DNA from 4 places in the Yersinia canariae genome. Region 1 is predicted to be linked to each of the others. Evidence: predicted binding sites of a transcription regulator. Region 1 holds the regulator's gene; each other region holds the start of a gene.

Region 1 (4,208 bases):
GATGAATACGGATCTTCGTGGCGTTATAGCCGTTTTGTGTCACCAACATGATGGTGAGTAAAATCCAGTAAGGTTTAGGCAGGTGGATCAGGTTGCCGATATAACTGCCAGCAGCCAGGGTGACGCCAATCCGGCCAGCATCACGTAATGCACTGGATTTAAAAGATAAGTAGCCGACAAGCGCCGGCCAGAACGGTTGGGATATCTGGCTGGACATCAAATCACGGTCATACTGCGGGCGCTGGTCGCTCAGAATTTGGGTAATATGACTGATATGGTAATAGCAAAATTGCGCCACTGGATTATTAGGATGTTGCTGGGCAATCTCTTCCAGTTCTACCAGTGCATCACCGGCGCTAAAGCCGGTTTTCGCGCGGTGGTGGTAGAGAATATCATCGGCAATGGTGCGCATTTGCGTTGAGATAATCTGTATATTGCGCTCAAGGACCTTTTCTATAGGTGTCTGCTCAATCAGCTCTTGCGTTTTTTCTGACTGATTCATTGCCGCAGTGATGTGTTCTTGCAAATCGAGGGCCATCTGAAATAGTGTCAGTAACCGTTTTTGCTCTTTCTTGGTGGTGTTAGGAAGCAGGTTAAATTGTTGATAAAGTTGATTAATTTCATCCATGATACCTTGCTGTTTATCCAACAACTGCGGTATTGCCTTTTCCGTTTCCCGGCGCTGGCCAAATAAACGGAATGTCGCATCGCAATAATTGGCCAACAGATGGTAAAGCTGGCTCAATGGCTCACGGATGGGCTGGTCCTTACATAACCGGAACCACAGCCAGGTAAATACGCCGTACCAGAGAGTCCCCACGGCACACATCAATGGGGCTTGCCAGATGGGCGCGCGACCTATCATGCTGAGACTGAAAATCGCGGCAATCAGTGCGGCCGGGAGCAAACGGCCATTGAGCTGACTGATGGCACCACTTATCCCCAATGTTAATGCGAGGCCAAGCAGCACCACTGGCAATGGGATATCCCACAGCAACAGTTGTTGAGTTAGATAGCTACTGAAGGTAAAGAGAGCCCCGCCGACAATCAGTCGCCGGAAGAAATGTTGATGAGGGGTATCTAGCGAAGCAATGTTACAGCAAGCGGGTATCAGGGAGAACATCAACCCCAATCGTAAATCGCCAATAGCAAACCCCAATGCCGCGGGTATGCACAGAACCAGCGTTTGGCGGAGAGCATAGTTAACTTCAGGATGATAAATAAGCCGTTGCCAATTCATGTAGGCCCCAGGAGTTTATTAATCACACAGATGAAGAAAACCAGTGCCGGGTTAGCGGCACTGGTTTATAGGGAACTAACGGGTGCCGTAAACGACAATCGTTTTACCGTGTGCGGAGATCAGATTTTGATCTTCCAGCATTTTTAGTATCCGCCCCACCGTTTCGCGGGAGCAGCCAACGATTTGACCAATTTCCTGGCGGGTAATCTTTATCTGCATCCCATCTGGGTGGGTCATGGCATCGGGTTGTTTTGCCAGATTAAGCAGTGTTTGTGCAATGCGCCCAGTGACATCAAGGAAAGCAAGGTTACCCACTTTCTCAGATGTTATCTGTAAGCGATTCGCCATTTGTGAAGACAGGCGCATCAAGATATCTGGATTTACCTGAATCAACTGACGGAATTTTTTGTAAGAAATTTCAGCCACTTCACAGGCGGTTTTTGCTCTAACCCAGGCACTACGTTCTTGGCCTTCTTCAAATAATCCAAGCTCGCCGATGAAATCTCCCTGGTTTAGATAGGAGAGAATCATCTCTTTACCTTCTTCATCTTTGATAAGCACCGCAACGGAGCCTTTCACGATGTAGTAAAGCGTTTCGGCCTTTTCACCTTGGTGAATTAGCGTACTTTTCGATGGATATTTGTGGATATGGCAATGAGACAGGAACCATTCGAGAGTCGGGTCTGTTTGTGGCTTGCCGAGAACCATTCGCTGTTATCCTCTGTTGTTATCGCTGCCTAATTAACAGGGCTCAGAGTTCCCTGTACGGCGTGCTTATAAAATACACTTTCATTTAGCATATTAATTTGCTCAACTGCCGAAAGGTATAGCCAAGATACGTACCGGGTAGAAACCCTTCACTGAGTATTGAGAAGCTACCCTATTTAATTCTAGAAACAACACTTTCGATTCTGTTTGTAGCACAGGATGAGGCCAGTGTCTTGTGTTGTATCGCTTCAGCATGATGAACATCGGGTTACATTGCCAGTTTGTAAATGAAAGGGTAGTCTGAACCAGAAAATTTAACCGGGAGCAAGAGTTATGCAGGCACGTGTAAAGTGGGTTGAGGGACTGACATTTTTGGGTGAGTCGGCTTCAGGCCATCAAGTTTTAATGGATGGGAATGCGGGCGATAAAGCACCAAGCCCGATGGAAATGTTGTTAATGTCGGCAGGCGGCTGTAGTGCAATTGACGTTGTTTCCATTTTGCAAAAAGGCCGTAACGATGTGCGCGATTGCGAAGTGACGTTAACTTCGCAGCGCCGAGAAGAGGCACCGCGCCTGTTTACGCAAATTAACTTGCATTTTATTGTCAGCGGCAAGGGCTTGACCGATAAAATTGTTGAGCGCGCGGTTGAACTTTCGGCTGAGAAATATTGCTCGGTTTCTCTGATGCTGGGCAAAGCGGCGACCATTACCCACAGTTTTGAAATCCGCGAAGTCGCCTAAGCAAACCCTTCGTCCTTGAAGCTGCGGGGCTGTTAGCTGTGCTCGCTCACCCGAATCACTGACTTATGTAAGCTCATCGGGATGAGTTCGCTTGCCGCCTACCCGCAGCTCCAATGACTTTGGATTGGGATAGTGTTAACCAATTTTTTTCCCTTCCAGCAATTGCTGCACCAATGGCGCCATAATCAACTCCATCGCCAGCCCCATCTTCCCGCCTGGGACTACCAATGTATTGATATTTGAAATAAATGATCCCTGTAGCATCGCCAGTAAGTAGGGAAAATCGATTTGATCCAAACCCCGGAAATGAATGACGACAAAACTTTCATCCAGTGACGGAATGGCTTTGGCGGCAAATGGGTTAGAGGTATCGACGGTCGGTACCCGCTGGAAGTTAATATGGGTGCGCGAGAACTGGGGGGTGATGTAGTTAATATAGTCATCCATGGAGCGCACCACGGAATCCATGACCGCTTCACGGGAATGGCCGCGCTCGCCGGTATCCCGGACTAATTTCTGAATCCACTCCAGGTTAACGATGGGGACTACGCCAACCAGCAAATCTACATGTTTCGCGACATCATGATGTTCAGTCACGACCCCGCCGTGCAGGCCTTCATAAAACAGCACATCAGTCGGCTCGGGTAGCGACTCCCAAGGAGTGAATGTGCCGGGAATCTGGTTATAGGGCACGGCTTCATCATAGGTATGCAAATACTTACGTGAGCGCCCGGTTCCGTGCTCACCGTATTGGGACACACTTTCTTCCAACTGACCAAAATCATTGGCTTCTGGGCCAAAATAGCTGATATGTCGGCCTTGATCCCGCGCTTTACGGATGGCGGCATCCATTTCCGGGCGAGTGTAGCGGTGGAAACTGTCACCTTCAATTTGTGCCGCGCGAATATTCAATTGCTGGAAAATTTTGCGAAACGCCAAACTGGTGGTCGTGGTTCCTGCGCCACTTGAGCCGGTAACGGCTATAACCGGATGTTTAATTGACATATTAGCTGTAACTCCATGGGGTTAGATCCTCAGTGGACAGGCTGAAATTGGCTGTTTTTTTATCGTTAATGGCTATTTTTAGGGCAAAGTGTCCAGCTTGTCACTCTGATTTTACTCGAAGAGTGTGGCGACAACGCGAGGGTTATGGCAACTCTTCTGCCCCGGCACGAAATGCACCACGCGGCATAATATTGATGGTTTCGTGTAGTTCAGACCACACTAATACCGCCTCACGACTCACTAATTGGCGGCGCACATCTTCGACTTTTTGTGCCAATGAGCGCTCTTGCTCGCCGTAATCGGTGCCTTCACGTAACACAAAGGTTTCAAGCAGATTATCCAGTGTTTCACTATCGACTTGCTGCCAGGGGATAATCATGACTGTTGCTCCAAATAGGGGGAAAGCCAGGCTGGAATACGTTGTTCCAACCACATTTGTGGGTGTTTTAATGAGCCGCCGACAAATCCGACATGGCCGCCATGCTCAGTTAACTGATAATCAATGTTACTTGGT
Region 2 (4,208 bases), 1.9 Mb from region 1:
GAGGTCGCAATAATAAGCCCCAGAGCAGTATCAGCCACATCATCAGTCAATACGCCGGGGGTTGTGGTCACGATGATATTGCGCTCGCGGGTGGTGTCCAGGTCCACAGCATCCGTGCCAACACCGAAGATTGAGATAATCTGCACTTCTGGTAATAACGCCAGCACTTCGTTGGTCACACCAATATCACCACGGGTCACAATACCTTTAATATTCTTGCCCTGTTCTGCAAAAAACTCAGCAGTATCCGTAACCTGAAAAAGTTTGTGGACAGTGAAATTTTGTTCCAACTTCTCCGTCAAATAATCCATTACTGGGGCAATAATCAATACAGCCTGTTTGAAAGAAGATGGTTTGCTGTTTTTCATAACGAGTACCTGATTAGGTCAATAAATCAAAAACCAGAATGGCGACGGATAATCATCGGATGACAGAGCCATTCAGCGAATGTCGTTATGAGACCTGTTTTCAATGTTTTATTTTGTGATGCAGGTCACTGTAAATCATGTTAAGAAAACATGTTACCGGTAACGTGATCGACCTATCATTGATCTAGCTGAATTGTTTCAGCTCATCAAGTCAGGGTTAATGATTGATATAACGCCTTAATCAAAATGTTATGAATTGGCGTTATTTGTTATCCCCAGGGATATTATTATGGCGGGTCATCAGGAAGGAACATTCACGGCTACTGAACAGAACAATGGCCGTGATGAATGATTAGCATACCTCTCAGCCACTGAGGAAATATTAGATAGTCCCGCCGAGTGAAATGCGATAATGCAAGTCAACCTGTTCAATTGTCGGGATTTTTTTTATTTTCTTGATCAAGATTTCAGCAGCTACTTTGCCCATTTCAAAACGCGGGGTGGTGACACTGGCCAGCACGGGTGTGGTTGCCTGGCCGATATCCAGCCCATGAAAACCGGAAATGGCCATTTCCGCTGGCACCGAAATGCCTAATTTCAAGCATTCTTGTAACACCCCCACCGCCATGTCGTCATTGGTACAGAAAATAGCATCAACTTGGGGATACATTTGTCGTGCCAATGCCAACATCCCGGCACCAATAGAGACTGATGAGACTTTGTTGGGAGTAATATGCAGTGGCGCAAAACCTGCATCACTCATTGCTTGGCTATATCCTTGATAACGTTTGCGATCCCGGACATCAGACATGGAACCAAAATAGACAACATTTTGTTTTCCACTCGCCAGTAATGTCGCCGTCATGTCGTAGGCGGCCTGATAATTATTAAAACCTACTGTAATGCGGTTGAATTGTGGTTCCAGATCCATCACTTGCGCTACTGGTAGCTCTGAAGCATTCAGATACTTATCCGCACGTAAAGTATGCTCAGAATCGGTGAGTATCAATCCGGAAATTTGACAGGAAAGCAGGTTAACTATCTGTTCTTCTTCACGTTCTTTATTGTAGTTATAGTTAACCACCAGAGTCTGGTAGCCACTGCTGGCCGTGACTGACTCAATACCCGCCAGCAAGTCGGAGAAAATCTGGTTATTAAAGGAAGGCACTAAGATACCAATTCTCGGGCTTTTTTGGTTGAGGCCAGTTTCCCCGTCTGAATCAGCACTGTAATTGACCTCAGCCATGACTTGGGCAATGCGTTCGCCGGTTTCGGGAGCCACTTTTTCCGGCGTGCGCAGGTAGCGGCTGACGGTCATTTTGGTCACGCCGGCTAGTAACGCGATATCCTGTAACGTAACACGCTGGTTTTTCATGGCATATACCTGAAACAAGAGTGCGAAATGAATAAAGTGATTATGCACTGTTAGCGGCGGTAATGAAAAGTATGTTACAAGTTTAAAATGCAATAACAATCATGCTTTCTATTATTTAGTTATATTATTATCAATAAGTTAACCAGATTCACCATCCATAAATGGGCAAAGACCCCACAAATAGTCGTATTTTCCTGTCCTCAAGGCGATATCGCTCACGTAAGCGGTAACAGCTTGCCGTAACATGATTTAAAGTGATCTCCATCACAGTTTAGTAAGGCGGAAAACGGTTTGATAAGCACATGTTTTCAAGCAGTCATATTTATTGGAAGTTTAGATTTTATCACTGCTGTTGTTATTAAATTAATCAGCCATCAATTATATTTATTTTATATGTCGCTTCATTAGCGCCATCAGGAATTCACTATGAAGAATTTATTTTCGTTAGAAAACCGCAAAGTATTAATTACTGGGTCCGCTCAAGGTATTGGATTTCTATTAGCGAAAGGCCTTGCTGAATTTGGTGCAGAAATAATAATTAATGATATTACGGCAGAGCGAGCAGAAAAAGCAGTCGCCGAATTACGTGCCAGCGGTTTTATTGCTCATGCAGCCGCATTTAATGTGACTGACCATGATGCTGTTAATGATGCTATTGCGCAAATAGAAAGTAGCATTGGTGCTATTGATATTTTAATTAACAATGCCGGTATTCAGCGCCGCCATGCTTTTACCGAATTCCCAGAAAAAGATTGGGACGATGTGATCGCGGTAAATCAGAAATCAGTATTCTTGGTTTCACAAGCGGTCTCCCGCTATATGGTTAAACGCCAACGCGGTAAAATTATTAATATTTGCTCAATGCAAAGTGAATTAGGCCGCGACACTATCACGCCATATGCCGCATCTAAAGGGGCGGTGAAGATGTTGACCCGCGGAATGTGTGTTGAGCTGGCCCGATACAATATTCAGGTCAATGGTATCGCACCGGGTTATTTCAAAACGGATATGACAAAAGCGCTGGTGGATGATAAAGCCTTCACCGATTGGTTGTGCAAACGGACACCTGCTGCTCGTTGGGGTGACCCGGAAGAGTTAATTGGCGCGGCGGTATATCTGTCTTCCAAAGCATCTGACTTTGTTAATGGTCACCTGTTGTTTGTCGACGGTGGGATGTTAGTGGCGGTTTGATCTTGGTACTGAATCTGCGGGGGGTATTAGCTACGTTCTCTTGCCCAAATCCCTTACCACCTACCCGTAACCCATTACTTTGGTTAGATAACTCGTCAGGTACAGAGGAACATTATGTCAGGTAAATGCATTATTGTTATGGGCGTATCCGGTACAGGAAAATCCTGTGTTGGACAGGCGCTGGCACAGGCACTTTACGCCAAATTTATTGATGGCGATGACCTGCATCCTCGCGCCAATATCCAAAAGATGGCATCAGGCCAGCCGTTGAATGATCAAGATCGCGCTCCCTGGCTTGAGCGGTTAAGTGATGTGGCGTACAGCCTGCAACAAAAAAACGAAGTGGGTTTTTTAGTGTGCTCAGCACTGAAAAAGCAGTATCGCGACCGTCTGCGTGAAGGTAATCAAGGGATTCGCTTTCTGTGGCTGACGGGTGACTACGATTTGGTATTGCACAGAATGCAGCAGCGGGCTGGGCATTTTATGCCGGAGAGCCTGTTAAAGAGCCAGTTCGCGACACTAGAAGCACCTGATGCCCGTGAGCCGGACATCATTCCAATCGATATCTCGCCTGACATTGCCGGTGTTGTTGAGCACTGCATTGCCGCACTGGCACAAGAAAATAACGTCAGTCACTGTGCTTAAGCACCCGGCATGATGTATACGCAGAAATATAGGAATAGTTATGATACTTGATGAATTGAAAAGCGCGGTGAATAACCCACTTTATCCGGATGCTATCCGCCGTACACTGGCCGCTATCAGTAAGATGGATTTAGCCAATCTGCCCGCAGGTGAGCAAGACATTGAAGGCCGTGAAATTTACCTGAACCACATTATTGCCGCGACCAAACCCTTGTATGAGCAAGCCCCTGAATTGCATCGTTATTACATTGATATTCATATTTTGTTGGAAGGCAGTGAGGTCATTGGCGCGTCACCATCGACTCAGGGCCAGCGCCCGACCATGAATTTTGATACCGAGCGGGATTACGGCTTGTTTGAGGGGATTAGTACCGAAACGTTGTTAACACTGGCTCCGGGTGATATCGCACTGCTGTTCCCCGGCGAGTTACATCGGCCAATGGGGACTCTGGGGGATATTGCGCCGCTGCGCAAAATTGTGGTGAAGGTAGCAGCGCATCTTATTTGATCGAATAACTCTTTCGGTCGTTAGCGTTTCACCGTTCACCTTGCGCAAGTGAGGTGAACACTAAGCGGTGATTAACCACAGTTAGACGCGTTCTTACGGCAGACGAATTCATTAATACAGC
Region 3 (4,208 bases), 1.0 Mb from region 1:
CGGGCATCAGCGTCATCTTGTGCCAACCCGCCAGACAGCAGCATCTCGACACACAGCGCCATGGTCACTTCCAGCAAGCGCGGATTACGATACTCGCCCGTCAGGAAACGCACCGCTTCGCGCACTTCAACCGCATTACCGGCACTGGAAGCCAAGACCTGATTCATGTCCGTCAACAATGCGGTGGTTTTGCAACCCGCACCATTGGCAACGCCGACAATCGCCTGCGCCAAGTCTTCAGATAGTTGATAAGTCGGCATAAAAGCACCCGACCCCACTTTGACATCCATTACCAGCGCATCCAGCCCTTCAGCCAGTTTTTTAGCCAGAATAGAAGCGGTAATCAGTGGGATGGAGTCCACCGTGGCGGTAATATCGCGGGTGGCATAGAAGCGCTTATCCGCCGGTGCCAGTGAGCTGGTTTGGCCGATGATGGCAACGCCGACATCCTGAATGATTTTACGAAATGCGCTGTCATCAGGAAAAATATCGAAACCGGGAATAGCTTCTAGCTTGTCCAGTGTTCCGCCAGTGTGGCCCAAACCACGGCCCGAAATCATCGGCACGTACCCGCCGCAGGCCGCCACCATTGGGCCGAGCATCAAGGAAGTGACATCACCCACACCGCCGGTGGAGTGTTTGTCCACAATCGGGCCATTGAGGTTTAGACTCTTCCAGTTCAGAACCGAGCCAGAATCGCGCATGGCCATCGTGAGCGCTACCCGTTCTGGCATGCTCATATCATGGAAATAAATGGTCATCGCCAGAGCTGCAATCTGCCCTTCGGAAACCACGTTATCGCGAATCCCATTGATAAAGAAACGAATTTCTTCTTCGCTCAGTGGCTGGCCGTCGCGTTTTTTACGGATAATTTCTTGTGCGAGAAACAAGGTATCCCCCTGCTTATGAAATAAAAGCGGCACAGCGGACAAAATAGCCCGCAGTGCATCTGCTCAGTTCAATGACTGAGATAATGGTTAGTAGCCGGTGCTGTTGCTGTTGCTCTGATGACCCAATGTCGTCAACAAGCTGCCCAACAGACTGGATGCGCCAAAACGGAAGTGGCGAGCATCAGCCCAACCTTCGCCCATCAATTGGTCGGCCAGTTGCAGGAATTGCGCGGCGTCTTCTGCAGTACGTACGCCCCCCGCAGGTTTAAAACCAACGGTTTTCGCCACTCCCAAGTCACGAATAGTGCGCATCATGATGCTGGCACTTTCCAGCGTGGCATTAACCGGCACCTTGCCGGTGGAGGTTTTGATAAAATCAGCCCCGGCTTTGATAGCAATCTCGGAGGCTTGGCGAATCAAATGCTCTTGCTTTAACTCACCGGTTTCAATGATAACTTTCAGCAATACATTGGCATCAGCACAAGCTTCTTTGCACTGTTTCACCAATTCAAAACCGACTTTATCGTTACCGGCCATTAAAGCGCGATAGGGGAAAACGACGTCCACTTCATCCGCACCATAGGCAATCGCAGCCCGGGTTTCAGCCAGCGCAATAGGAATATCATCATTGCCATGAGGGAAATTGGTGACCGTTGCAATGCGGATTTCAGGTGTTCCTTGCTCACGTAATGTTTTACGCGCAATAGGAATAAAGCGAGGATAAATACAGATTGCCGCTGTATTACCGGCAGGACTTTTAGCCTGATGACACAGAGCAATAACCTTATCGTCGGTATCGTCGTCATTCAGGGTGGTTAAATCCATTAAACTCAGCGCGCGTTTGGCATAATCATTTAGATTCGCGCAGGCGGTTAAATCGGTCATAAAACTCTCCAACACTTTTCAGCCCCGGCACCTTGCCAAAACTGAGTATTTATTTATGAGCCGTATAGTTCTAGCTCAATACGTTGGCGAGCGGACTTGGTTCCTTGAAGATAGCCCCTGTATGGGTGGCAATTGAGATCCATCTCACCGCACTAACTTATAGCTCTATTTGAACACGATATCAGCACATGAGATGTGTTCAAATTCACACTAATCAATAGTAACTTGTAACAGATGAAAATTATATGTGATTAAAGTCACAAAATAACCTCATTTATAGCTGACTGACACTATTACGCCCACTTGCATCAAGGATAGCTTATGCGGAGGAATCCGCAGGATTATGGGGCGGAACCATAAAATAATGAGGAGTTAGTCGTGCCTCCTGTTTGAGGACGGACAGCGCACAAGAACCGCAGCATACAGGTAGTATGTGACGGTAATGAGCACTGCCCAGACCAAAATGGCCAATCAAGCTGGCCGAATTACAGGGCGAGGAAGAAACCCGCGATAGTGGCACTCATCAGATTCGACAGAGTCCCTGCTGCAACAGCTTTCAGACCAAAGCGCGCGATATCATGGCGGCGGTTAGGTGCCATGCTACCTAGCCCGCCCAACAAGATGGCGACAGAGGACAAGTTAGCAAAACCACACAGTGCGAAGGAAATAATGGCTTTTGAATGTTCAGAAACTACCTGTAAACCCGCTGCTTTAACTAACTCTTCAGCTTGTAAATATTGACCGAAATTCATAAACGCCACGAACTCATTCACAATGATTTTCTGGCCGATAAAGGAGCCTGCTACCATGGCCTCACTCCACGGAATCCCTATCAGATAAGCAATTGGCGAGAATACCCAGCCCAAAATCAATTCCATAGAGAGTTGCGGATAATCAAACCAGCCGCCAATCCCGCCCAGAATACCATTTAGCAATGCAATCAATGCGATAAAAGCTAATAGCATAGCGCCGACATTAAGTGCTAATTGCAGACCGGAAGCCGCACCCGATGCCGCAGCATCAATGATGTTAGCCGGGCGCTCATCTTCAGCAATCAGAGTGGTAGCATCCACAGTATCGTGCGTTTTTTCAGTTTCTGGCACCATCAATTTAGCGAACAACAACCCGCCGGGAGCCGCCATAAAGGAGGCCGCAATCAGGTATTCCAGCGGCACGCCCATTTGTGCATAACCGGCTAATACTGAACCCGCGACGGAGGCTAAACCGCCACACATTACCGCAAACAATTCAGATTGAGTCATAGTGGCAATATAGGGCCGCACGACCAATGGGGCTTCGGTTTGCCCGACAAAAATATTGGCTGTCGCGGAAAGAGATTCAGTACGCGAAGTTCCCAATAGCTTCTGTAACCCACCACCTAATACTTTAATCACCAATTGCATAACGCCGAGATAATATAAAACGGCGATTAAAGAGGAGAAGAATACAATAACGGGCAATACTCGCAGGGCAAATACAAAACCACCGCCGCCAAAGACTTCAAACATTTTGTCGGAAACCAAGCCGCCAAACATAAATGAAATCCCATCATTGCCGTAAGCAATAACATTCGCGACACCTTCGGACATCCCGCCAAGGATACGGCGTCCCACCGGGACATATAATACCAGCGCACCAATACCCACCTGAATAATAAATGCCCCAACTACAGTGCGGATATTAATCGCCCTAAAATTACTTGAAAGAAGCACGGCTATTAATATCAGTACTGCCATTCCAACTAAACTCATGAGCATGCAGATAATCCTGTTAATGATTTGTATTTGAATAATGTGGGGATGGATTATACCGGCATGATCTGGCTATCAAACAATCTCTGTCACAAATAAACACAACTGAAAGCAAACACAAAGCAGTTAACGTGACCAAAATCACATTAAAATAGCAAAAAGTGAAAGCACGCTAACTATTAGGATGATTTGCATAATGAAATCAAAAGACTATCGCGGGCATTAATCAACTGAGGGTAATTGAAATAAACGTTGGCTATTTTGCAAAAGATGGGCCGCAATCTCTGATGGCGCTTCTTGGCGTAACTCACACAACACCGCAAATACATTCGCGGCTTGCTCTGGCCGATTGGGTTGGCCTTGAAAACCCGCAAGGGGCATATCCGGCGCGTCGGTCTCCAGCAATAGGGCTGAAAGGGGTAATGCCGCCATAACATGTCGAGTTTTCTGCGCCCGTTCATAAGTGATAGTTCCCCCCACACCAATGTAATAACCCAAGCGAATGAATGCCTGTGCTTGGGCTAAACTGCCTGCAAAGCCGTGTACCACACCAGTGCAGGGCAAAGCGACTTTACGCAAGGCAGAAGCGAGTTGGTCATGTGATCGGCGCGAATGCAAAATGACCGGGAGATCATGCTGCCTGGCGAGCTTCAATTGGGCATTCAATAGCGCTAATTGACGG
Region 4 (4,208 bases), 1.9 Mb from region 1:
TTGGCTCATTAAAGGTAAACCAATGCTTAACCCGGTCACCGAACAGTTCAAAGCACACTTGCGCATAGTGCTTCCAGGCCTCAATCACTTCACGGTTTTCCCAGCCGCCTATCTCTTGCATCGCCATCGGCATGTCAAAGTGGAACAGGGTAATAAAGGGCGTAATACCTTGGGCCAACAGTTCGTCTATCACATTGTTATAGAAGGTGACAGCTTCAGGATTAACTGCACCAACACCATTTGGAATCAAGCGCGACCAACTCAGTGATGTACGAAAACTGTTGTGATTCAGTTGCTTGAGTAGCGCAATATCCTGCTGCCAGTGGCGATAGAATGTTGATGTTTCATTCGGGCCAATCTGCTGATGAAAGCGCGACGGTTGACTGGCGTACCAGGCATCCCAAGTCGTAGGGCTTTTGCCACCGTGCAGGCTTTCCCCCTCAGTTTGCAGTGCAGAGCTGGCACTGCCCCACCAGAAGTTATCTGGAAATAGATATTTCATTAATCTGGTCTCTTTATTAATTAGTCGGTATCAATTGCTACGGACGGTATCTGACAGTGATGGGGCGGTGTCCTGGGCTTTTTCCACTTGGGTTTTTAACAACGAACGTTCATAAGCACGCAGGAATGGCAGATATATCACGGCTGAAACCATCATACATATCAAGCACATAACTACAGGGCTAAAGGCCCAGTTTGCCGCCCAAGATGCACCAATCGGAGCCGGTGTTGTCCACGGAGTCAGGGAAACCACTTGAGCCAACCATCCCAATTTAGTTGCGCTATAAGCCAGAATGGCATTGATCATCGGTACGCAGATAAAAGGTATGAACATTATTGGGTTCATAATGATTGGAGCACCAAACAAGATAGGTTCATTAATATTGAAGAAGCTTGGTACTACACCTAATTTACCAATGGTGCGTAAATGAGTGACTTTGCTCCGCAACAACAGGAATGCCAGTGGTAATGTGGAACCTACGCCGCCAATCAGTAAGTAGTGATCCCAAAAACCTTGCAGATAGATATGCGGTAATGTTGCGCCGACAGCTAGTGCGGCCTGGTTTGCAGCCAGATTGGTCATCCAGAAAGGGCTCATGATGCCCGTAACAATCAGTGAACCGTGAATACCAGAGAACCAAAAAATTTGGCACAGCAATACTGACAGTAACATTGCTGGCAAAGAGTCTGATGCAGAAACTAATGGAGCCAGTAAATGCATGATAGCTTCTGGAATGATCATGCCGGTCTGCGATTCAATGAATAAATTGAGAGGATGCAGTGTGGCAATAATGACCAGTACGGGGATCAGGATTTCAAAAGAGCGCGCAACACCGGTTGGCACCTCTTTCGGCAAGCGAATAGTAATATTGTGTTGCTTCAATGCGGCATAAACGCGGGTGGAATAAATAGCGGTAATCAGCGCAGTGAAGATCCCTTGACCAGAAAGATACTGAGTCGAGATTTTGCCGTCGGCAAAGGGGGCAGCAACGAGTAAGAAGGCCATAAATGCCAGTAAGCCAGTCATTACCGGATCGAGATTAAACTGTCGGCCCAGACTGGCACCTACCCCGACTGAAATGAAAAATGTCATGACCCCCATGCTCAGATTGAATGGCAGCATGAGTTGAGCACGATAGGTCTGAGAGAAGTCCAGCCATGACCGGGCGAATCCCATCGTGGTATCAGCCGAGAATGGAGGGAAAATAAACACCAGCATAAATGAGCCGATGATCATGAAAGGCAGTGCTGCGGTAAAGCCATCACGAATAGCAATAACATATTTTTGCTGCCCGAGACGTCCGGCTAACGGAGTAATAGATTGTTCAATAACAGCAACCATCGATTGATAGAGAGAACTCATTTGAACACCTTCTTAGTGGGTCGCGTTAATGAGCGACAGTGCATAGTCCAGGACTTTATCGCCGCGCTGCATTCCGTAATCCATCATATCTATGGACTGAACGGGAATACCGTGAGCAGCGGCCTTTTCTGAGAGCATACCTAACATGTATTTCACTTGCGGCCCGAGCAGAACTACCTGATAGCGTGGAAACTGAGTATCAAATTCAGATACGCCAAAAGCATCAATCTCGACAGGTATTCCTCTTTCCTCGGCAACTGTCCGCATCTTCCTCACCAGCATGCTGGTGGACATACCGGCGGAACAACACAACATAATCTTGAACATCGACAACCATCCTCAAAATATAAAAATCAGTGTGAAAAACAGTTTTGACACTCTATGGAAACCGTTTTCCAATTAGGTAATGCGGTTGTTTCGGCAATGATTGGATATCATACGGAAACCGTTTTCCATCCAAAGAGAATGGAACTGTGATAGCCATCAAAGTCCAGTATATAAAGGGATTATTTATTTGATGAACATCACAGCTTTGGAGTTTGGATAACTATTTTGGATAGTGATGGAAATTCGGTTTCCATGACAAATGGAAACGATTATACTCAGGAAGCTGCAATAGTGGGGCCAGAGCTGTATTTAGGAATGACAGGCAAGGACTAAAGCCTGCCGAGGAGAGAATCATGTCTACAATCAACGATGTATCACGTTTAGCTGGGGTTTCTAAAGCCACAGTATCACGGGTGTTGAGTGGTTCACGTGGCGTTAAGGAAGCTAGCCGCCTGGCCGTGTTAAAAGCGGTCGATGAACTCAATTATCGACCAAATGTTATCGCGCAATCATTATTAAGTCAGTCAACCGGCTGTATTGGCGTTATCTGTGCGCAGGAAAATATAAACCAAACAACCGGTTATCTGTACGCACTTGAAAAACATCTGAGTCAGCATCAAAAGCATCTGTTGTTGCGTTTTGCCAATAACAAAGCTGAAGTTATGCAGGCTCTGGATGAGTTGACCTGCGGTTTGTGTGATGACGTGCTGATCATTGGTGCTCGTTTTCCGCTCAATCTCGCGGACGACAGTATTATTCTGGTTGATTGTATGGATGTTGATGCTACCAACAGTATCCATTTCGATCATGCTTTTGCCGCCGAAACCGCCTGTAATTATTTAATAAAACAGGGCAGAAGAAAAATTGCCTTAATAAATCCGGATACCAGCGGGTATGTGGACGAAGTGCTCTTAGGCTATAAGCGAGCACTGGAAAATAACTTTTTACCTTTCAATCGTGACCTGATTTTTATGGATTCCACCTCTTCATCGGTTGCGTTGCAAGTGCTGCTTAATAGCAGTGCGACACTCAATTTTAATGCCTTACTGGTCGCTGATGAGCGGGAAGCACAAAGTGTTATTCCACAGCTCCAGGCATTTAATAAATCCGTTCCTGATGACATTATGGTATTTAGCCTAGCCGGGTCGTTACATTATCCGGGCGTTCCGACAATTCCTGCGATTGAATATTCGATGGATGCGATGGCGGCGAAAATAGTGACATGGCTTAATGAGAAAACCAAAAGTGTGCTGGGATCATATGCGTTACGTGGGGATTTAATTATTCCGGATATGCCCGGTAGGAAATGATTTCTGATTAAAATAGCGCTGTGTCAATCTCAGCGCTAAGCAGAGCTAAAAAAGCAAGCCAGCACTAACATTCAGATTACTCGATATAAAAACAATTAGCGGAACTGTGATAAGACTCCGCTTTTACCCCTCATCTGTGTCTATCATATCTGTTGTCACAAATCTGTAGCAATTGAAAGTCTACCGATTCTTATATCCATCATAATGAGTGTTACGGTTATTTCCGTAACATCGAATGAGAAGGGTATATACCACCAACTGGATGACGGAGCTTGAGATGATAAAAGTAAAGACGGCGTATACCCTGACCTTATTGGCAATACTCCTACCTGCTTCAACCCATGTTATGGCTCAAGATAAAAGCGATAATTATAAGCTTGAACAGGTTTTGGTGATGAGCCGTCACGGTATCCGTGCACCGCTGGTGAATTATGGCGATATGCTTTCCAGTGCAACACCGGATAAATGGCCGCAATGGACCACCCCTGGGGGTTATCTGACGCCAAAAGGCGCAGAACTTGAGGCGATGATGGGTGGGTATTTCCGCGAGTGGTTAGCAGATACTAAATTATTAAAATCAACAGGATGTCCGGCACCCACGACGGTATTTACCTACGCCAACAGCTTGCCAAGAACAATTGATACTGCTCAGCATTTCTTATTTGGTGCTTTCCCCGGCTGTAATGTCCCTGTGGCCCACCAAAAAG

The links. The regulator CRP, encoded in region 1, controls carbon source genes, mostly activating them, when cyclic AMP is high. The targets are predictions, from matches to a motif close to ATGTGANNNNNNTCACAT.
Positions count from the first base shown of each region.
Region 2: a site for CRP is predicted at 1,996-2,013, ahead of idnO (gluconate 5-dehydrogenase). Genes of this name have one in related genera too.
Region 3: a site for CRP is predicted at 2,021-2,038, ahead of deoC (deoxyribose-phosphate aldolase). Genes of this name have one in related genera too.
Region 4: a site for CRP is predicted at 2,377-2,394, ahead of F0T03_RS07325 (PTS sugar transporter subunit IIB). Genes of this name have one in related genera too.

Region 1 is NZ_CP043727.1:4,391,216-4,395,423, reverse strand. Features, by position in the region: gene F0T03_RS20225 (YccS/YhfK family putative transporter) at 1-1,240, opposite strand, end outside; gene crp (cAMP-activated global transcriptional regulator CRP) at 1,316-1,948, opposite strand; gene F0T03_RS20215 (OsmC family protein) at 2,282-2,689, shown strand; gene F0T03_RS20210 (phosphoribulokinase) at 2,825-3,694, opposite strand; gene F0T03_RS20205 (YheU family protein) at 3,837-4,073, opposite strand; gene F0T03_RS20200 (hydrolase) at 4,070-4,208, opposite strand, start outside.
Region 2 is NZ_CP043727.1:1,621,368-1,625,575, reverse strand. Features, by position in the region: gene F0T03_RS07655 (2-hydroxyacid dehydrogenase) at 1-368, opposite strand, end outside; gene F0T03_RS07650 (substrate-binding domain-containing protein) at 751-1,743, opposite strand; gene idnO (gluconate 5-dehydrogenase) at 2,170-2,934, shown strand; gene F0T03_RS07640 (gluconokinase) at 3,049-3,579, shown strand; gene F0T03_RS07635 (NanQ anomerase/TabA/YiaL family protein) at 3,620-4,087, shown strand.
Region 3 is NZ_CP043727.1:719,078-723,285, reverse strand. Features, by position in the region: gene deoA (thymidine phosphorylase) at 1-890, opposite strand, end outside; gene deoC (deoxyribose-phosphate aldolase) at 978-1,775, opposite strand; gene F0T03_RS03425 (NupC/NupG family nucleoside CNT transporter) at 2,261-3,532, opposite strand; gene F0T03_RS03420 (TatD family hydrolase) at 3,749-4,208, opposite strand, start outside.
Region 4 is NZ_CP043727.1:1,550,596-1,554,803, forward strand. Features, by position in the region: gene F0T03_RS07315 (glycoside hydrolase family 1 protein) at 1-502, opposite strand, end outside; gene F0T03_RS07320 (PTS sugar transporter subunit IIC) at 533-1,864, opposite strand; gene F0T03_RS07325 (PTS sugar transporter subunit IIB) at 1,877-2,191, opposite strand; gene F0T03_RS07330 (LacI family DNA-binding transcriptional regulator) at 2,545-3,501, shown strand; gene agp (bifunctional glucose-1-phosphatase/inositol phosphatase) at 3,779-4,208, shown strand, end outside.